One region of the Lysinibacillus sp. RC46 genome, then DNA from elsewhere that is predicted to be linked to it. Evidence: riboswitches for the same ligand, from Rfam matches in the RefSeq annotation. Region 1 holds a riboswitch; the other holds the start of a gene.
What was found. Region 1 has a riboswitch for cobalamin ahead of metE (5-methyltetrahydropteroyltriglutamate--homocysteine S-methyltransferase). Riboswitches for the same ligand answer to the same signal wherever they lie in the genome.
Positions count from the first base shown of each region.

Region 2: linked by a shared signal. The riboswitch ahead of ABH966_RS25250 (FecCD family ABC transporter permease) and the one ahead of metE (5-methyltetrahydropteroyltriglutamate--homocysteine S-methyltransferase) in region 1 are both predicted to bind cobalamin.

Region 1 is NZ_JBGCCF010000007.1:178,552-186,729, forward strand. Features, by position in the region: gene ABH966_RS08945 (UDP-N-acetylmuramoyl-tripeptide--D-alanyl-D-alanine ligase) at 1-167, shown strand, start outside; gene ABH966_RS08950 (C40 family peptidase) at 223-1,584, opposite strand; gene ABH966_RS08955 (VOC family protein) at 1,966-2,328, opposite strand; gene ABH966_RS08960 (DUF5367 domain-containing protein) at 2,388-2,786, opposite strand; gene ABH966_RS08965 (TetR/AcrR family transcriptional regulator) at 2,799-3,374, opposite strand; cobalamin riboswitch at 3,581-3,759, shown strand; gene metE (5-methyltetrahydropteroyltriglutamate--homocysteine S-methyltransferase) at 3,946-6,240, shown strand; cobalamin riboswitch at 6,438-6,628, shown strand; gene ABH966_RS08975 (hypothetical protein) at 6,843-7,025, shown strand; gene ABH966_RS08980 (PepSY-associated TM helix domain-containing protein) at 7,641-8,178, shown strand, end outside.
Region 2 is NZ_JBGCCF010000047.1:5,550-13,727, reverse strand. Features, by position in the region: gene ABH966_RS25260 (type IA DNA topoisomerase) at 452-2,581, shown strand; partial or broken gene ABH966_RS25255 (topoisomerase C-terminal repeat-containing protein) at 2,599-2,979, shown strand; cobalamin riboswitch at 3,395-3,579, shown strand; gene ABH966_RS25250 (FecCD family ABC transporter permease) at 3,700-4,758, shown strand; gene ABH966_RS25245 (ABC transporter ATP-binding protein) at 4,759-5,532, shown strand; gene ABH966_RS25240 (ABC transporter substrate-binding protein) at 5,592-6,590, shown strand; gene ABH966_RS25235 (precorrin-3B methylase) at 6,641-7,339, shown strand; gene ABH966_RS25230 (nucleotidyltransferase) at 7,372-8,178, shown strand, end outside.

The DNA.
Region 1 (8,178 bases):
CGTTGAAGGAAGGCACCAAGGCAGATGTTCATATGTTTAAAGATGTTACAGGCGTTTTAGATGTACTACAGCATAAGCTCGATAATGAAACCATTGTACTTATTAAAGGTCCAATGTCTAGCAAATCTATGATAGAATTTGCGAATCAGTTAAAAAATAAAAAATAAGCTAGAAAAAGAAGTATTCTCAATAGAAGAATACTTCTTTTTCTTTGTATTTATATTATAAAACACGACGAGCTGTTACATAGTTTTGATTTGCCCATGTTGAAGTTAGGCTTTGTTTTACAACATTATTAGATGTCATACTAATAAACTGATTATTACCAAGATAGATGCCTGTTTGTGTAATATCTTTTCCTCCATTGTTAGTAGAGAAGAAGATCAGATCTCCTTTTTGTAACTGTGCTTTTTCCACTTTAGTCCCAACTAATGCTTGTCTACTTGCTAATTTATCTTTTAAATCAATCCCATGCTGTTTAAAAACATAGTAAGTAAATCCTGCGCTCGTAAACGTAAGTGAGCTTTCGTCATACGAATAACCAAACTTTGCTTTACTACTCAAATTTGAGGCAGTAGAGATGATTTTATCAGCAGAAGTAGAAGGCGTGCTAGGGGCTGGATTTGGAGCCGGAGCTGCAGTTGAGTTATCTGACGTAACACGTTTTGCAGTAATATAATGCTCTTTATAATAGTCAACGAACAGTACTCTTGTCGTAATACCACTTGAACTTGGAATCATTATTCGTTGGTCCCCAGCATAAATGGCTACAAGTGAAGGTGTTTGAGAGCCAGCGACACTATTAAAGAAAATTAAATCACCTTTCTTTAAATTAGCACGTGAAACCGTCGATCCCAGATTCATTTGTTCCTTTAAGGTTGTAGTACCAAGGTTTACGCCACTCTTACGATAAACATATTCTACAAACCCAGGCCCGGTAAAACGTAGACTCTGCTCACTAATTGTTGTACCCATAGTTACTTTATCTTTATAGTTATAAGCGTTTTCAACGATTTTATCGCCTTTCGTTGCAGGATTAGCTGAGAGTAATGTAGGTAAAACTCTGCGGGCACCTACATAATTATCTGTATAATATGGCTTACTATTTAAATCAGAAATAACAATATTCTGTTGGGAATCAGCCATGTGAATCATTTTATTGTCCCCGATATACATACCAACGTGGTCAGGGTCTGTCCCAGTTTTTTTACTCTTAAAGAATAGTAAATCACCTTTTTGTAATTGATTTCTATTAACAGCTGTTCCTTGCTGTATCATATAATCTTCATTATAAGTTGCAAGGTCAACACCATTTTTCTCGAAAATGTACATAATAAATGATGCGCAAGAGAATTTATAAGGATATGTAGCCTTGTATTCTGTATTACTATATGTCGCCTTACCAATTAAGCTTTTTCCAGCTTGAATTAGTTGATCCGCTTTCGTATTAACTGCTTGTGAGTTATTCAGGGCATTTGTTGTTGCAGCCTCTACTTCTATAGGTTGAACAGTTGGTTGTACCATCCCCACTGTGCTAAAACCTATCGTCAATGCTAATGTTGTTGATAAAAATCGTTTATTCATGTTGTTATTTCCTCCTGAAGCTATTGTTAGGATTAATCCTGATTTGGTTTGTCACTGGAATTAATCGTAGCATGAAAAAGTAGGGCTTCTTTGAGGTAATTGTTACCACGGTGGATGGGAAATTGCTGTAAACACCTGATATAAAAGGCTTCATCGCCTTAATTTACAGTTGTATTACAAATGTTTCAGTTGGCTGAAGTGTTTTTTAGTATCGAAAGAAGGAGGATGTCGATAAAATTCAGAAGTTGGGTGATAAAACGTGAAAGTTAGTCGATAAAATTCAAAAGTTGGGCGATAAAATGTAAAAGTACCCCGGCAAAATTAAAAAGTTGGAAGACATGCCAGTTGAATAGAAAATAATTTCTATTCAACTGTTTTCTTTTAGAATTCTTGAATCATCTCCACTCTATTACCGAATGGATCTCTAAATTCAAAGCGTTCAAAATGAGGAATAGGAACTGAGTCGAAAATTTCTATATGATGTTCGGCTAGTACCTTCTTCCAATGTTCGATATTTTCAACTTGATAGGCAATATGAGCCTTCGTCGTTAATCTATCAAAGCCATCCTCTGTACCTACATGTACCGCTCTATTGCCGACCTGTAACCAAAATCCACCTCGTCCTTTCAGCGAATCAGGCTTTTCAATTTCTTTTAGTCCTAATACTTGACAGTAAAAATGTCTTCCTTTTTCTTCTTCACCTTTTGGTATTGTTATTTGAACGTGATGTAAGCCTATAATCATTTTTTCTCCTCCTTTAATTCTAATCATTACTTACTTCTAGGATAATAATGTAAAATCCTTTAATTTGATGAATGAATAGTATTCTTTTTCACGAATGAAGCATTTGTAAAACCAGTAATGAGAATTAGGGAGTAAGCCCATAATAGCCATGAGGCGAAATATCGATCTAAGTCAGCCGATAAATTCGGGAAAATATTGTCGAAAACTAACAATACGACTGCATCAATGAGCATTCCAGGTAATACGATACAAATAGCAGCCAGTAACCGTTCTGTACCTTTTGTCTTTTTCAAAGAATAAATAGGTATTGTCGCTATCCAAACGATTGGAATAGCTAAAATGTAAGTAGCTATCATGAGGAAAGGTTCTTCAAGGGTAAAAAAGTAATGCCCTACAAATCGAAATACGGCACTTGCTACAAGCCAAATCCCAAAACCCCAGCATAAAAAGAATCGCATAGTTTTCCTCCTCTAATTATTTTCTAGACGATGCAATGTCTGAAGGATTTTTTCTAATTGCTGATAGAAGACATCTACATCGAAATCGTCCCTCATCATCACTTGTAAGGCTAAGCCATCAATAAGGGCGTTGAAAAAAATGCTCCAAGTTTCCATCGACACGCCATCAATTGGTGATGTATCCCATAATTTATTTAAAATGTTACATAAATGTTCATTTTCAGCCGCTAAAATTTGTCCAATTTGCTGTCTAATAGTTGGGTTCGTAAAGCCGAAAACAGTTAAGGTGAAAAATAATTTATGATAAAACGCATCATTTTCATATCGACTTTTTGCAGAGAGAAGTGCAGATTGAATCATTTCTCGATCAGTCATCAGAATCTCATTCCAGGAATTTTCACAGATGTCTTGGACAATTTCTAGAATGATTTGCTCTTTTGATTTGAAATGATAATAAATAGTTCCTTGTGTCACCCCAGCTTGCTCAGCAACAGCCTTTAAGGTGAATTTCTCAATCCCTTTTTCTACTAAACTTTGCTTGGCAGCCATTAATAAATCTGACTTTTCAATACCAGTAGGTTTTGCCATTTGTTTACACCTCCTTTGTTATTAGTTAGTTGGATAACTAACTATAAAATAACAGAATATCCCACTATTTACAAGTTTATTTTGGTAGCGGGGCTGCTAGTCTTCGATGATTCCATATGTTTGGAATAACAGCAGTATGAAGAATCGAACAAATCTGAAAATAAATCTACTTTTCAGAAAAATATATGTTATAGTAAAACATAATTAAATATTGTGTAAGAGTTGGTGCCGAATGAAAGTTTGGCTTAAAAGGGAAGTCGGTGTAAATCCGACGCTGTCCCGCAACTGTAAATCGGAGCAAATCACAATTGCCACTGGGAAACTGGGAAGGCTGTGAGGCGTGTTGATGAGAAGCCAGGAGACCTGCCAATATCTAGTACACACCAAATACCTACGTGGAAATAGGTGGTGAGATGTGACCATATCGGCCCTGTGCGACAATAAATCATGCGATATTTTGAAAGAATTTCGTATTGTTTCTTGATAGCTAATTTTGATATGCAATGACAGCCATTTTCCAAAAAAAAGGAGGGTGGCTTTTTTTTTATTTTGATTGATAGGAGAGATAAACATGACGTATACAAGTACTACAGTTGGTTATCCGTATATCGGAGAAGATCGTGAATGGAAAAAGGCTTTAGAGGCATTTTGGAAAAAGGAGCTTTCAGAGGATGAATTTTTACAGCATTTAAAGGATATTCGCCTAGCTCGAATAAACAAGCAGATTCGTCTCGGCATAGACATGATAACTGTCGGAGATTTCACACTCTATGACAGAATGTTGGATACGGCAATGATGTTTGGCTTAGTTCCAAAGCGCTTTGATTGGCAGGGAGACAAAGTTGATTTACAAACTTACTATGGGGTAGCTCGTGGTAGTAAAAAAGCCGTGGCTAGTGAAATGACAAAATGGTTTAATACAAACTATCATTATATTGTGCCAGAATATGAGGGACAACCTTTACAATTGACAGAAAATAAAATATTGGCAGACTTTTTAGAGGCTAAGGAAGCGTTTGGTATTACAGCAAAACCTACATTGATTGGCCCATATACATTTTGTAAATTAACAAAAGGCTATGACAAACTATCGCAGATTACATTTATTTTAGCATTACTACCACTTTATACGCAGGTCTTAAAGGAGTTAGTGGATGCTGGTGTAGAGTGGATTCAATTAGAGGAGCCTGCTCTTGCCACAACACTAGATGAAGCGGAGGTTAAACTTGTTCAAGAAATTTATAGACAATTAATTGCATCAGTACCCGAGGTTAACATTATGCTACAAACATATTTTGAGTCATTATCGGCATACGAGTCAATTGTGACACTTCCGGTTCAAGGAATTGGGTTAGACTTTGTGCATGGCTATGGCGAAAATATGGAGGCATTACGTCAATTTGGCTTCCCACAAGATAAAGTATTAGCGGCCGGTATTATAAATGGACGAGATATTTGGCGCTCCAATCTAGCAGAGGCTAGCTCAACTATTAAAGCTATTGAACAGCTAAGTGGTGCTAAAGAAATATGGATTCAATCTTCGTGTAACTTACAGCATGTTCCAATTACAACTACTCTCGAAACAAAGCTCGATCCAGTTCTAAAAAATGCCCTTTCTTTTGCAGATGAAAAATTAGTTGAAATCAATGAAATAACAAAATACTTACAAGGCACAGGAAGCCCCTCAAATCAAAAAACATCTGAAAGTATGAAGGCGATTGAAGCGTTGAAAAATCACCCGGCTCGTCAAAATAGAAGTATTCAACAAGCCATTAAAGCAGTGTCAGCACAAGATTTTGAACGCCAGAGTGAATTTAAAACACGTCAAAAGGTTCAACAACAAGCCTTGCAATTACCGCTGTTCCCAACTACAACAATTGGGAGCTTTCCGCAATCAGACGAAGTCAAACGTACACGAAGTGCATGGCGAAAGAAACAACTATCTGATGAGGATTATGCAGCGTTTGTCGAACAAGAGACAAAACGTTGGATCACTATTCAAGAGGAATTAGATATCGACGTTTTGGTACACGGTGAATTTGAGCGCACAGATATGGTTGAATATTTCGGGGAAAAACTTACTGGTTTTGCATTTACGGAGAAAGCATGGGTTGTATCATATGGCTCTCGCTGTGTGAAGCCACCAATTATTTATGGTGACGTTGCATGGGAAGCACCGATGACAGTTAAAGAAACAGCCTATGCCCAAAGCCAAACGAATCGTTATGTAAAGGGAATGCTCACAGGTCCTGTGACAATTTTAAATTGGTCCTTTGTCCGGGATGATATTTCACGGGAGGATGTATCCTATCAAATTGCTTTGGCACTTCGAAAAGAGGTAGAAGCACTAGAAGCTGCGGGTATTTCTATTATTCAGGTTGATGAACCAGCATTACGAGAGGGCTTGCCACTGTGTGAAGAAAATTGGGGAGCTTACTTAGAGTGGACGGTGAATGCTTTTAAACTTGCTACATCTAGTGTGAAGGATCAAACACAAATTCATACACATATGTGCTATTGTGAGTTTAATGATTTTATCGAGCCAATTAGTGCATTGGATGCTGATGTTATTTCAATTGAAACGTCACGTAGCCATGGCGAGCTGATTTCTTCTCTGCAAGTCAATCCGTATGAAAAAGGAATTGGGCTAGGCGTTTATGATATTCATAGTCCACGTGTACCGAGCGAAGAAGAGATGCTGAGTATTATGCAGGATAGCTTACAGGTTTTATCAAAAAATCAATTTTGGGTGAATCCTGACTGTGGTTTAAAAACAAGGAAGGAAACAGAAACAGTTGCAGCACTGGCACATATGGTAGCTGCGGCAAAAACTCTCCGTCAACAAGTCCAACAGTCCATACATTAAATAGAAACTTGACTTCTTTTTAAGAGGTCAGGTTTTTCTTTTTATTCGACAGAAATTTTTATAGAAAAAGTGAAGTGACAGCTACTGAAAAAATTTAAGCGAAGGTAGCGTGGTCCAAGCGATGGATAGACTAGTCAAACAGATGCTTAGATGGTGAAGTACTCGATTATACAAGATACTATGGTATAATAATATAAACGGAATAATAAGATAGAGGTACAAATCGGAATTCCGATTTGTTTAAAAGGGAAGATCGGTGTAAATCCGGCGCTGTCCCGCAACTGTAAATGTGAGCACGTTTCAAAAGACCACTGTTACGCATTGTAATGGGAAGGTGAAAAGTGTGATGAACATAAGCCAGGAGACCTGCCTTTATCTAGTACAACCAAAAAACCTACGAGGATAGGGGGTGTTGAGTGTGACTAGAGAAATTCTCCTGCATGCTCATAGTACGATGATTGCTAAGAAGGTAGCTTCTATTACCAATAGAAAGCTTTTTTCACCGTGTCAATCACCGTATTATGTCGTGTATTTGTCATAGTAGGCATCTTCCTGATGAAGGAAAGATGTTTTTTTATGCTAAAATTGAAGGAGTGTTACACATGAATCCACAAGTAATCGAGTATTATGAAAGTTTATTAAAATTTGAAGTCATGGAAACGCAATATACAAGTACTTCTCAAACATTAAAGGACACAGTTGAACAGTATGTAGAACAAGATGCTGTCCATGAAAATGATATTTTAACAGCTTATACGAATGTAATGAAAGAGCTAGTTGGATAAAGTGAAACTTTAATCAGTGGGACGTATTATCCCCACTGATTATTAGTCTTCACCAATCGGGCTTTTACGGGCAGTTAATCCCGCACCAAACTTCTTTGCATTGCTAATTTAAGATTTGGTATTTTTTACCTGAAGTCGCGCTTTCGGAATAGATAAATTACTGCCCGTTAAAGCGGGATAAAGTGAAACTTTAATCAGTGGGACGTATTATCCCCACTGATTATTAGTCTTCACCAATCGGGCTTTTACGGGCAGTTAATCCCGCACCAAACATCTTCTCTTTGCTAATTTAAGGTTTTAAATCTTTTACCTGAAGCCACGCTTTCGGAACAGATAAATTACTGCCCGTTAAAGCGGGATAAAGTGAAACTTTAATCAGTGGGGCGTATTATCCCCACTGATTATTAGTCTTCACCAAAGTTAAAAGGCTACTTAATGTTCACCTCTTTATGGGGACATTATGTAGCCTTTTTCTATAAAAACAAGCTTTTAATCTAATTATCTCAATAGGAATACATATATTTGTCATAAAAAAAACTCTGGGACTTCATACTTATTTCACTTTTTAACTATATAATAATTTTGCGCTTATTATTATAGATTGGAGAATTAGACATGAAGAACACGCTTTATCAGAGCTTTTGGCGAACGCACTTTTATGCCGCGTTATTTATTACTCCACTTCTTATTTCACTAACATTAAGTGGTATAGGTTTTTTATTTTATACCAATGTTGAAAATCAGTTATATGATAAATACTTTTTTGGTGAAAGTGGAAAAACCGAGATACAATCTATCGATGATGCTGTTAAACTTGCAGAAGAATCATATGCTGGCTATAAAACAAATAAAATTATTGAGTTAGAAGAGCCATACAATACTCGTTTATCGATGAAGAATGCAGATGGCAAAGAGAAATATGTGTTTTTAGATGATCATAACCAAATTATCGGTGGTCAAGATGCTGATTACACATTTGCAAATATTATGAGAAATGCCCATAGTTCCTTATTTATTGGGGGAACGGTTGTCAATTATTTAGTAGAATTAGCTGCGTGCTGGGCTATTTTTTTACTACTTTCAGGCATTTACATGACGTTTAAAGCAAAACTACTAAAGAAAACAAAGCAGACGAACAAACGTCAAAAGAGTA
Region 2 (8,178 bases), on a different contig from region 1:
CATTTTCAAGTTTATCAAATAAGAGCCTTGAAATTCCATCATTTGTAGTAAGTACTACATAAGATTGTGAAGATATTTCTAAGTGAAGGGATTTTTTAATTTGTGCAATTGTACATAAAAAATATTGCACTTTTATTTTAATAACTTAACTTTCGAACTCAAAAAAAATGTATCTGGTACTAACTTAAAAGATCAGATGCAATTTTTTTATTAGTGTTCTTCTTGAGCCAACATGTGCAATTATTGAAGATACAATGAACTGTTCCGGAAGTTGTAGCTTTAGAAGGGGATACCGCCAACATTTAAAGATTTTAGTAAGTGATATTTTAAATTGTTTAAAGTAAAATAGTAGTAAGGTATTTCATAATAAACTCAACTAATCTGATTAGTTGAGTTTTATGTTTATATATTAAAAAGTTACTAAAATATTTTAAAGAAGATGTGATGATTAATGGGGAAAATCGCCATTTTGGCAGAGAAACCATCTCAAGCAAGAGCTTATGCTGATGCATTTAAAATTAAACAAAAAGAGAAAATATTTATTGAATTGGAACCTTGTTCTACTTTTCCTGAAGGTGCAGTAATTACCTGGGCAGTTGGTCATCTTGTTGAATTAAAGGAACCAAAAGAATATCAAAAGGAATGGGAGAAATGGTCGCTTGGATCATTACCTATCATTCCACAAAAATTTGAAGATAAAGTTGTCTCTAAAATGTATTCACAATTTAATGCAGTAAAAAAAATCTTTAGTGATCCGCAAGTAACAATGATTTATAACTGCTGTGATAGTGAACGTGAAGGTTCAAATATCTTCTACTCACTTTTAAAAATGACAAAAGTAAATAAGCCTGTTAAACGATTATGGATCAATTCATTAGAAGTTGAGGAAATTCGAAAAGGTTTTAATAATATGCAAAGTAATGAGCGTGATCTGCTCATGTACCAAGAAGCAAAAACACGTCAAATTAGCGATTGGTTAGTAGGCATGAACTGTAGTCGCCTATATACGCTACTTTTACAAAAAAAAGGCTTTAAGGGTAGTATCTCCATCGGACGTGTGCAATCGCCAACCGTATATTTAATTTATAAAAGACAACAGGAAATTGAACATTTCAAGCCTGAAAATTTTTATGAAATTGAAGGGATCTTTAAAGCACAAAATGGTGTATATAAAGGGAAGGCAAAGTTAAAAACAAAAGAGCGTGCAGAGGCTGTGCAATTATTGCAACAACATGGGGTTGAACCGATGGATACAGGTCTAATTACGAGTGTAACGAACAAAACGAAGCGTATTGCACCACCCAAACTACATGCGTTATCAACATTACAAGCCAACGCCAATAAACGTTGGAAATACAGCCCGTCGCATGTGTTGAAACTTACGCAATCACTTTATGAGAAAAAGCTCGTTTCTTACCCACGTACCGATTCACACCTCATTACACATAATGAGTTTGCCTATTTAAATGAATCATTGGCAAAATATCAGCAGCTCGTTGGAAAGCCATTTAATGCGATTAATCGCGGGAATAACAAACGCTATGTCGACAGTGCCAACGTTGGGGAGCACTATGCTATTATTCCAACGAAAAAAGTGCCAACAGAAAAAGCGTTACAATCAATGAATGCTGATGAAAGAAATATTTATTTCGAAATAGTCAATACGACACTCGCCATGTTTCACCAAGATTATGAATACGATGAAAAAACGATTATAACGAATGTCAAAAATTTAGAGTTTAAAACGGTAGGGAAAACAGAACTTGTAAAAGGTTGGAAAGAATTGTTTTTAAGTGAAAAAGGGATGCAAGAGCGTGAGGAATCGTTACCTGTTGTTTTCCAAGATGAAATGGTACAAAGTAAGGTTTCTATTCTAGAAGGCACAACTACGCCTCCTAAGCCTTATACAGAAGGGCAACTCATTACGATGATGAAAACATGTGGTAAATCAGTTGAGGATGAAGAAGAAATCGAGGTGCTGAAATCGATTGAAGGTATTGGTACAGAAGCAACTCGAAGTGGCATTATAGAGACCATTAAAAAGCATGGATTTATTGAAGTACGAAAAAACATAGTGAGCGTTTTGCCGAAAGGGGAGCTTTTATGTCGGGCTATCGAAGGGACATTACTTTCAAGTCCATCTATGACTGCAAAATGGGAAATTTACTTAAATAAAATTGGTCGTGGAGAAGGCTCTGCAAAACATTTTATTGAAAGCATAGGCAAGTTTATTACTCAATTAATAGCGGAGGTACCTAAACAATTAGAGTCACTTTCAATTGAAGCTGAGCAGTTTAAACCAGCTGCTGTGAAAGATATTGTGCCATGTTCGACATGCAAAGTAGGAAAAATAGGTTTGCGTAAAAGTTTTTACGGTTGTTCGAATTATAAAAATGGTTGTAAGCAAACGTTCCCAGAAAGGTTACTAGGAAAAAAACTAACTGAAAAGAACATTAATGATTTATGTAAGATTGGTAAAACAGCTGTGGTTAAAGGGTTTAAGTCAAAGAATGGTAAACAATTTAATGCGTCACTTCGTTTGGTAGAAGGAAAAATTGAATTTGAGTTTAATGAAAAGTAATTGCGGATGAGATTTTTTTCACCGTCAATGCCGTTCAGACGATTAAAAATAGTGAAGATGTGACACTCAGCAAAGTAACACGAGCGAAGAAGAAATTTGAAGTAGTAGGGAAATGCCCATTATGTGGTCATAGCGTGATCGAAGGACAAAAAGGCTTCGGCTGCAGTAACTGGGAAAAGGGCTGTAAATTTGTCATCTGGAAAAACGATGAATTTTTAGCCGCGAAGAAGAAGAAGCCTACCAAAACAATGGTGAAGAAATTGCTAGCCGATGGAACGGTATTGGTAAAAGGCTTAACAAGTAAAAAAGGTTCTAAATTCGATGCTCAATTAAAATATGAAAAAAATACTGACAACGAATATTTTAGTTGGAAGATGGAATTTGAAAAAAAGGATTAAAATTAAGCATTTATGAATCTTGTTGAATTAATTCTCACTACCCTAAACAATTATTTTATGAAATGAAGGTTATCTCAACCTAATGACTTCCAAGTAGAAAAGAAAATCCTTTGTATTTTTATAATTTCCATTTATAAAAATAGATAACCAAAATAGAATGAAAGATTTGTTAGTAGATCATGTAGAGTGTTGCCCTCACTGATATTGAATATCGAGACTAATAGCGTACTATGAGGAATTTGTATAGTAAGGTAAGATAAATTATTGTCTAAATTTATTTTATTTTTCCAATAGTAATTAATGTTTAACAGTTCTATTTTCTGGCTATTAATCTCTCGTTTATTACTATTTTTACTTTAATGTAATATATAATGTAATTGCTATCTGGAAAATATTCTGATATTGTTCCTCTTATAACTTAATAATTTTTGTTGGTGCGAATGACATTGTTCGTTTGCTTAAAAGGGAAATCGGTGCAAATCCGATGCTGTCCCGCAACTGTAATGGAGAGTCTATACAATATGTCACTGTAGCGAGCTATGGGAAGGCGTATAGATGATGAACCTAAGCCAGGAGACCTGCCAATAAAAGCAACAAACTTACATAGAACCACGAGGATGGTTGTAGTGACTGGGAAGAGACGCCCTTTATTTAACTATGACATCCTCTTGTAGACAAGGGGATTTTTTTATGCCCTTTGCTTTAAGAGAGGAGAGCGTTTTGAAGAATCCAACAACTAGAAAAATCAACCTACTCTTATTAGTGTTGACTGGTGTCGTTCTAATATCCTTGACGTTAGCGATAATGGTAGGCTCTGTGTCTATAACACCTAGTATTGTATGGCGCATTATTTTATCGCATATCCCGTTCAATCCACTTGGCATTACAGAAGATTGGAGTCGTTCGCAGGAAATCATCATCTGGCAAATTCGTACTCCCCGCGTAGTACTTGCCATAATAGTCGGAGCGGGTCTTGCAATTTCGGGAGCTGCTATTCAAGCTTTAGTTCGCAACTCAATCGCAGACCCCTATATTTTAGGTGTATCTTCCGGTGCATCTGTCGGGGCGACGTCTGTTATTTTACTGGGCGCTTTTTCATTTTTAGGTATGTATGCGCTATCACTTGCGGCTTTTATAGGTGCGACGATTGCAGTACTAATCGTGTTTTTCTTAGCACGAGTTGAGGGGCGAATTTCAGTTATTCGATTATTATTAGCCGGAATTGCCGTGTCACTAGTTTTGTCAGCAATGACGAATTTTATGCTGATGATGGCGAAAGAAGAGGGCGGTATAAAGGCAGTGATGTATTGGATGATGGGAAGTCTGGCTGGAGCGAAATGGGTAAATTTAATGATTCCGTTCGTTGTTTTAACGGTCGTCTACGTAATTTTACGTCTTCATGCACGTCATTTGAATTTACTTTTACTAGGCGAAGAATCTGCTGTTACGCTGGGGATTAATTTAGAGAAATTTCGATTGCTACTAATTCTATTAATTTCCCTATTAACAGGTGTCCTTGTTGCTGTAAGTGGTGCAATTGGCTTTATAGGACTGATTATTCCACATATCGTACGCATGATTGTCGGCTCAAATTATAAGTTTGTACTGCCAGTCAGTGCATTAATTGGTGCGATATTTTTAATATGGGCTGATGCAGCTGCGCGTATTGTGATTGCACCTGAGGAAATGCCGATTGGAATTATTACTGCTTTATGCGGATGCCCATTTTTTATATGGATGTTGCGTAAGCAAATGTATTCTTTCGGGGAGGAAAATTAGATGGTATACGTAGCAAAGAACCTTACTTTTGCCGTGCAGCAGGTGAAAATATTAAACAATGTTTCTGTACATATTCAAGAACGCGAGTTTGTGGGCATAATTGGACCTAATGGCAGTGGGAAATCGACCCTATTAAAAAATATGTATCGTATGCTACAACCTCAAGAGGGAGAAGTATTTTTATTTAATGAAAATATTTACAAGCAATCTTCAAAGGAGATAGCAAAGCAACTAGCCGTCGTAGGGCAGGAAACACCAGTGCTTTTTGAGTTTACTGTTAAGGATCTTGTTGCAATGGGACGTACACCGCATAAAAGGCTTATGGAAGTGGATACAAAAGAAGATCTAGCTATTGTCGAGGAATCGATGCAGCAAGCAGGCGTACTGCATTTAAGTGAACGTACTTTTAGTTCATTATCTGGTGGTGAGAAAAAACGAGTCGTTGTTGCAAGGGCTTTGGCGCAACAGGCTAAGGTTATGGCATTAGATGAGCCAACGAATCATTTAGATATTCAGCATCAACTCCAGCTTATGGATTTAATACAGAGCTTGCCGATTACGGTCATTGTAGCCTTGCATGATTTAAATATTGCAGCAACTTATTGCGATAAAATTTATGTTTTAAAGGACGGAGAAATTGCGGCGTATGGAACTCCGTTTGATGTATTAACACCCTCATTGCTACAAAAGGTGTTTGGTGTACATGCAGAAGTTAATGTACATCCTGTCACGAAAAAGCCGCATATTTATTATATATCTGAGCAATTTTTATAGTTAGTTTAAGAGACTTAGATTTCTTTCAATATATTTTTTAGAAAAAAGGAGAAGTAGACATGAAGACATTAAAAAGCGTATGGCTTGTTCTTGCAATCGCAATGCTAAGTATTTTAGCGGCTTGTGGTAACGAGGAAAAACAGGATTCAGCATCGCAAAGTGAACAAGTAGAACCAGCAAAAGCAGGAGCAACGGAAGTAACGATTGACAATAACGATACGACACAAGTCTATTCGCAAGCACCTAAAAAAGCAATTAGCTTAAATCAGCATGTGACAGAGATTATGCTAGCGTTAGGCTTAGAGGATTCAATGGTCGGAACAGCATATTTAGATGATGCAATTTATCCACCGTTACAGGCAGCTTATGATAAAGTTCCGGTACTAGCTGAGCAATACCCAACAAAGGAACAAGTGATTGATGCAGGAGCAGATTTTTTATATGCAGGCTGGAAAAGCGGGTTTAGTGAGAAGGGTGTTGGAACACCAGAAGAACTAGAAGCACTTGGCATCCACACTTATTTACATACATCTTCAAGCATTAAAAATCCTAAGTTAGAGGATATTTTCGGCGATATTCGTAACATCGCCAAGATATTCCATGTGGAAGAGCGTGGAGAAAAGTTAATTGAGCAAATGACAAAAGATGTAGAGGATATTCGTACGAAGCTTCCGCAAGAGGAGGGGAATTTACGTATTCTTGTATTTGATAGTGGTGAGAAAGAAGTTTTCACTGCTGCCCAAAACTTCATGAATGAACTTGTGACAGTAGCAGGTGGAAAAAATATTTTTGGGGATGTTGAGTCTGGCTGGACAACCGTTTCAAAAGAAGATGTAGTTGAGCGCAACCCGGAAGTTATCGTTGTAATTGACTATGGTTCAACTACTGCTGAAGAAAAAATTAATTTCCTAAAAAATGATCCGGCACTAAAAGAAACGGAAGCGGTATTAAACAAACGTTTCGTTATTTTACCACTATCAGCAGCGTCTGAAGGTGTTCGTGCGGCTGAAGCAATACAAATTTTGGCACAAGGATTTTATCCAGAAAGCTTTCAATAAAGAAGAGGAGCTAGCCATGTGCTAGCTTTTTTTATAGGAGGAGGGTAAAAATGACTATAAATGCTTTTAGCCATAATATTCCTGAAAAAACATTTGCTAAGTTAAACATAGAAGGTGAATTTACGCGTCTTGCTGTGAGTCCTGGCATTATCAACAAACATTATACACCAGCACAATTTCAAACAATCGCAGAGGTAGTCGGAGTGAGTGGCGCTATTAAATATTCTGCATCCTACAGTATACTACTATCTGTACCGACAATAGAATTAACGACTGCCAAAAGGAAGTTGGAAAAGGCGGGCTTATATATTGCAAAGCAAGGACAGATTGTAACTATGAAGGCTTGTGATTTTTGTGATGGCGATAAAATGGAGGCAGCACAGATTACAGAGGAGCTGTATCAGCAGCTTGAAGGCTTGGAAGTACCAAGCAGGATTCGCATTAATATGAATGGCTGTGCATCAGCTTGCTATAATGCCGTATATGATGATATTGGGCTTGTATATCAGAAAGATAGCTTTGATGTGTATTTAGGGGCTGTTCCGATGGGTAAAAACGCACAGGCAGGGGAGCTTTTTGTGAAGAAAGTGTCTGTACAGCATATCGAAAATCTTTTACAGGAAATAATTAGGGTCTATAAAGAACTTGCTCGCCAAAAAGAACCATTTTATAAGTTTTACAAGAGAACAAAAGCAGCAGACTACTGGCAAACGATAAAAAATTACCCAGGTAGAGTGATTGTAGATTGATTTACAACTAAAATTGTAGAAGGAGATATGTGATGACTACTATTAGAGAAATTGGAAGCTTATGTGTTACTGATAGAGATGGTTACATTATTAACCATTCAGACTGGAATAAAATCAACCCAATTTTTCTTCCTGTGATATACGATGTGGTTAATACGTATTCCACTCATCTTCAAGATGACTTACATAGTGTATACATAAGAGGATCTATTCCAAAAGGGATAGGTATTGAAGGCGTAGCTGACTTAGACACAATAGCGGTTACAAAACAAAACCCTAATAAACTGCAGTTAAAGCGGATAAAAGAAGTGGAACAAGAATTAAATCAAAAACATACTTGTGTAGATGGTATTGAACTAAGTTTTTACGGCATAGAAGATATTTTAAATTCGTCATCTTTTTCAATAATTAGTTTCATACTTAAAACCCATGGAATATGTGTGTTTGGAGAAGATTTGATACCTCAATTACCAAGATATAAAGCTGACGAAGCTTTAGCAAATGACCACCTTATTCATTTGCAAGGTCAAATTAAAAATGCCTGTGATGATCTTCAAGATAATTCTGATATAGAGGATATTAAAGATTGTTGCAAGTGGATTATGAAAATTATTGTAAGAGCAGGACTTGGACTTGTCATAACTAAAGCAAACACATATACAAGGGATTTATATCCTGCTTATAAATTGTTTTCGGAATATTTCCCTGAAAAGGAAAGGGACATGAAAAAAGCACTTGAATATGCCATAACACCCATAATAGATACAAACTTATTGTTATCGTTTTTAAATGAATTTGGAACGTGGATGGTTAGTGAAGCTGAAAAATGGCTAAAATCC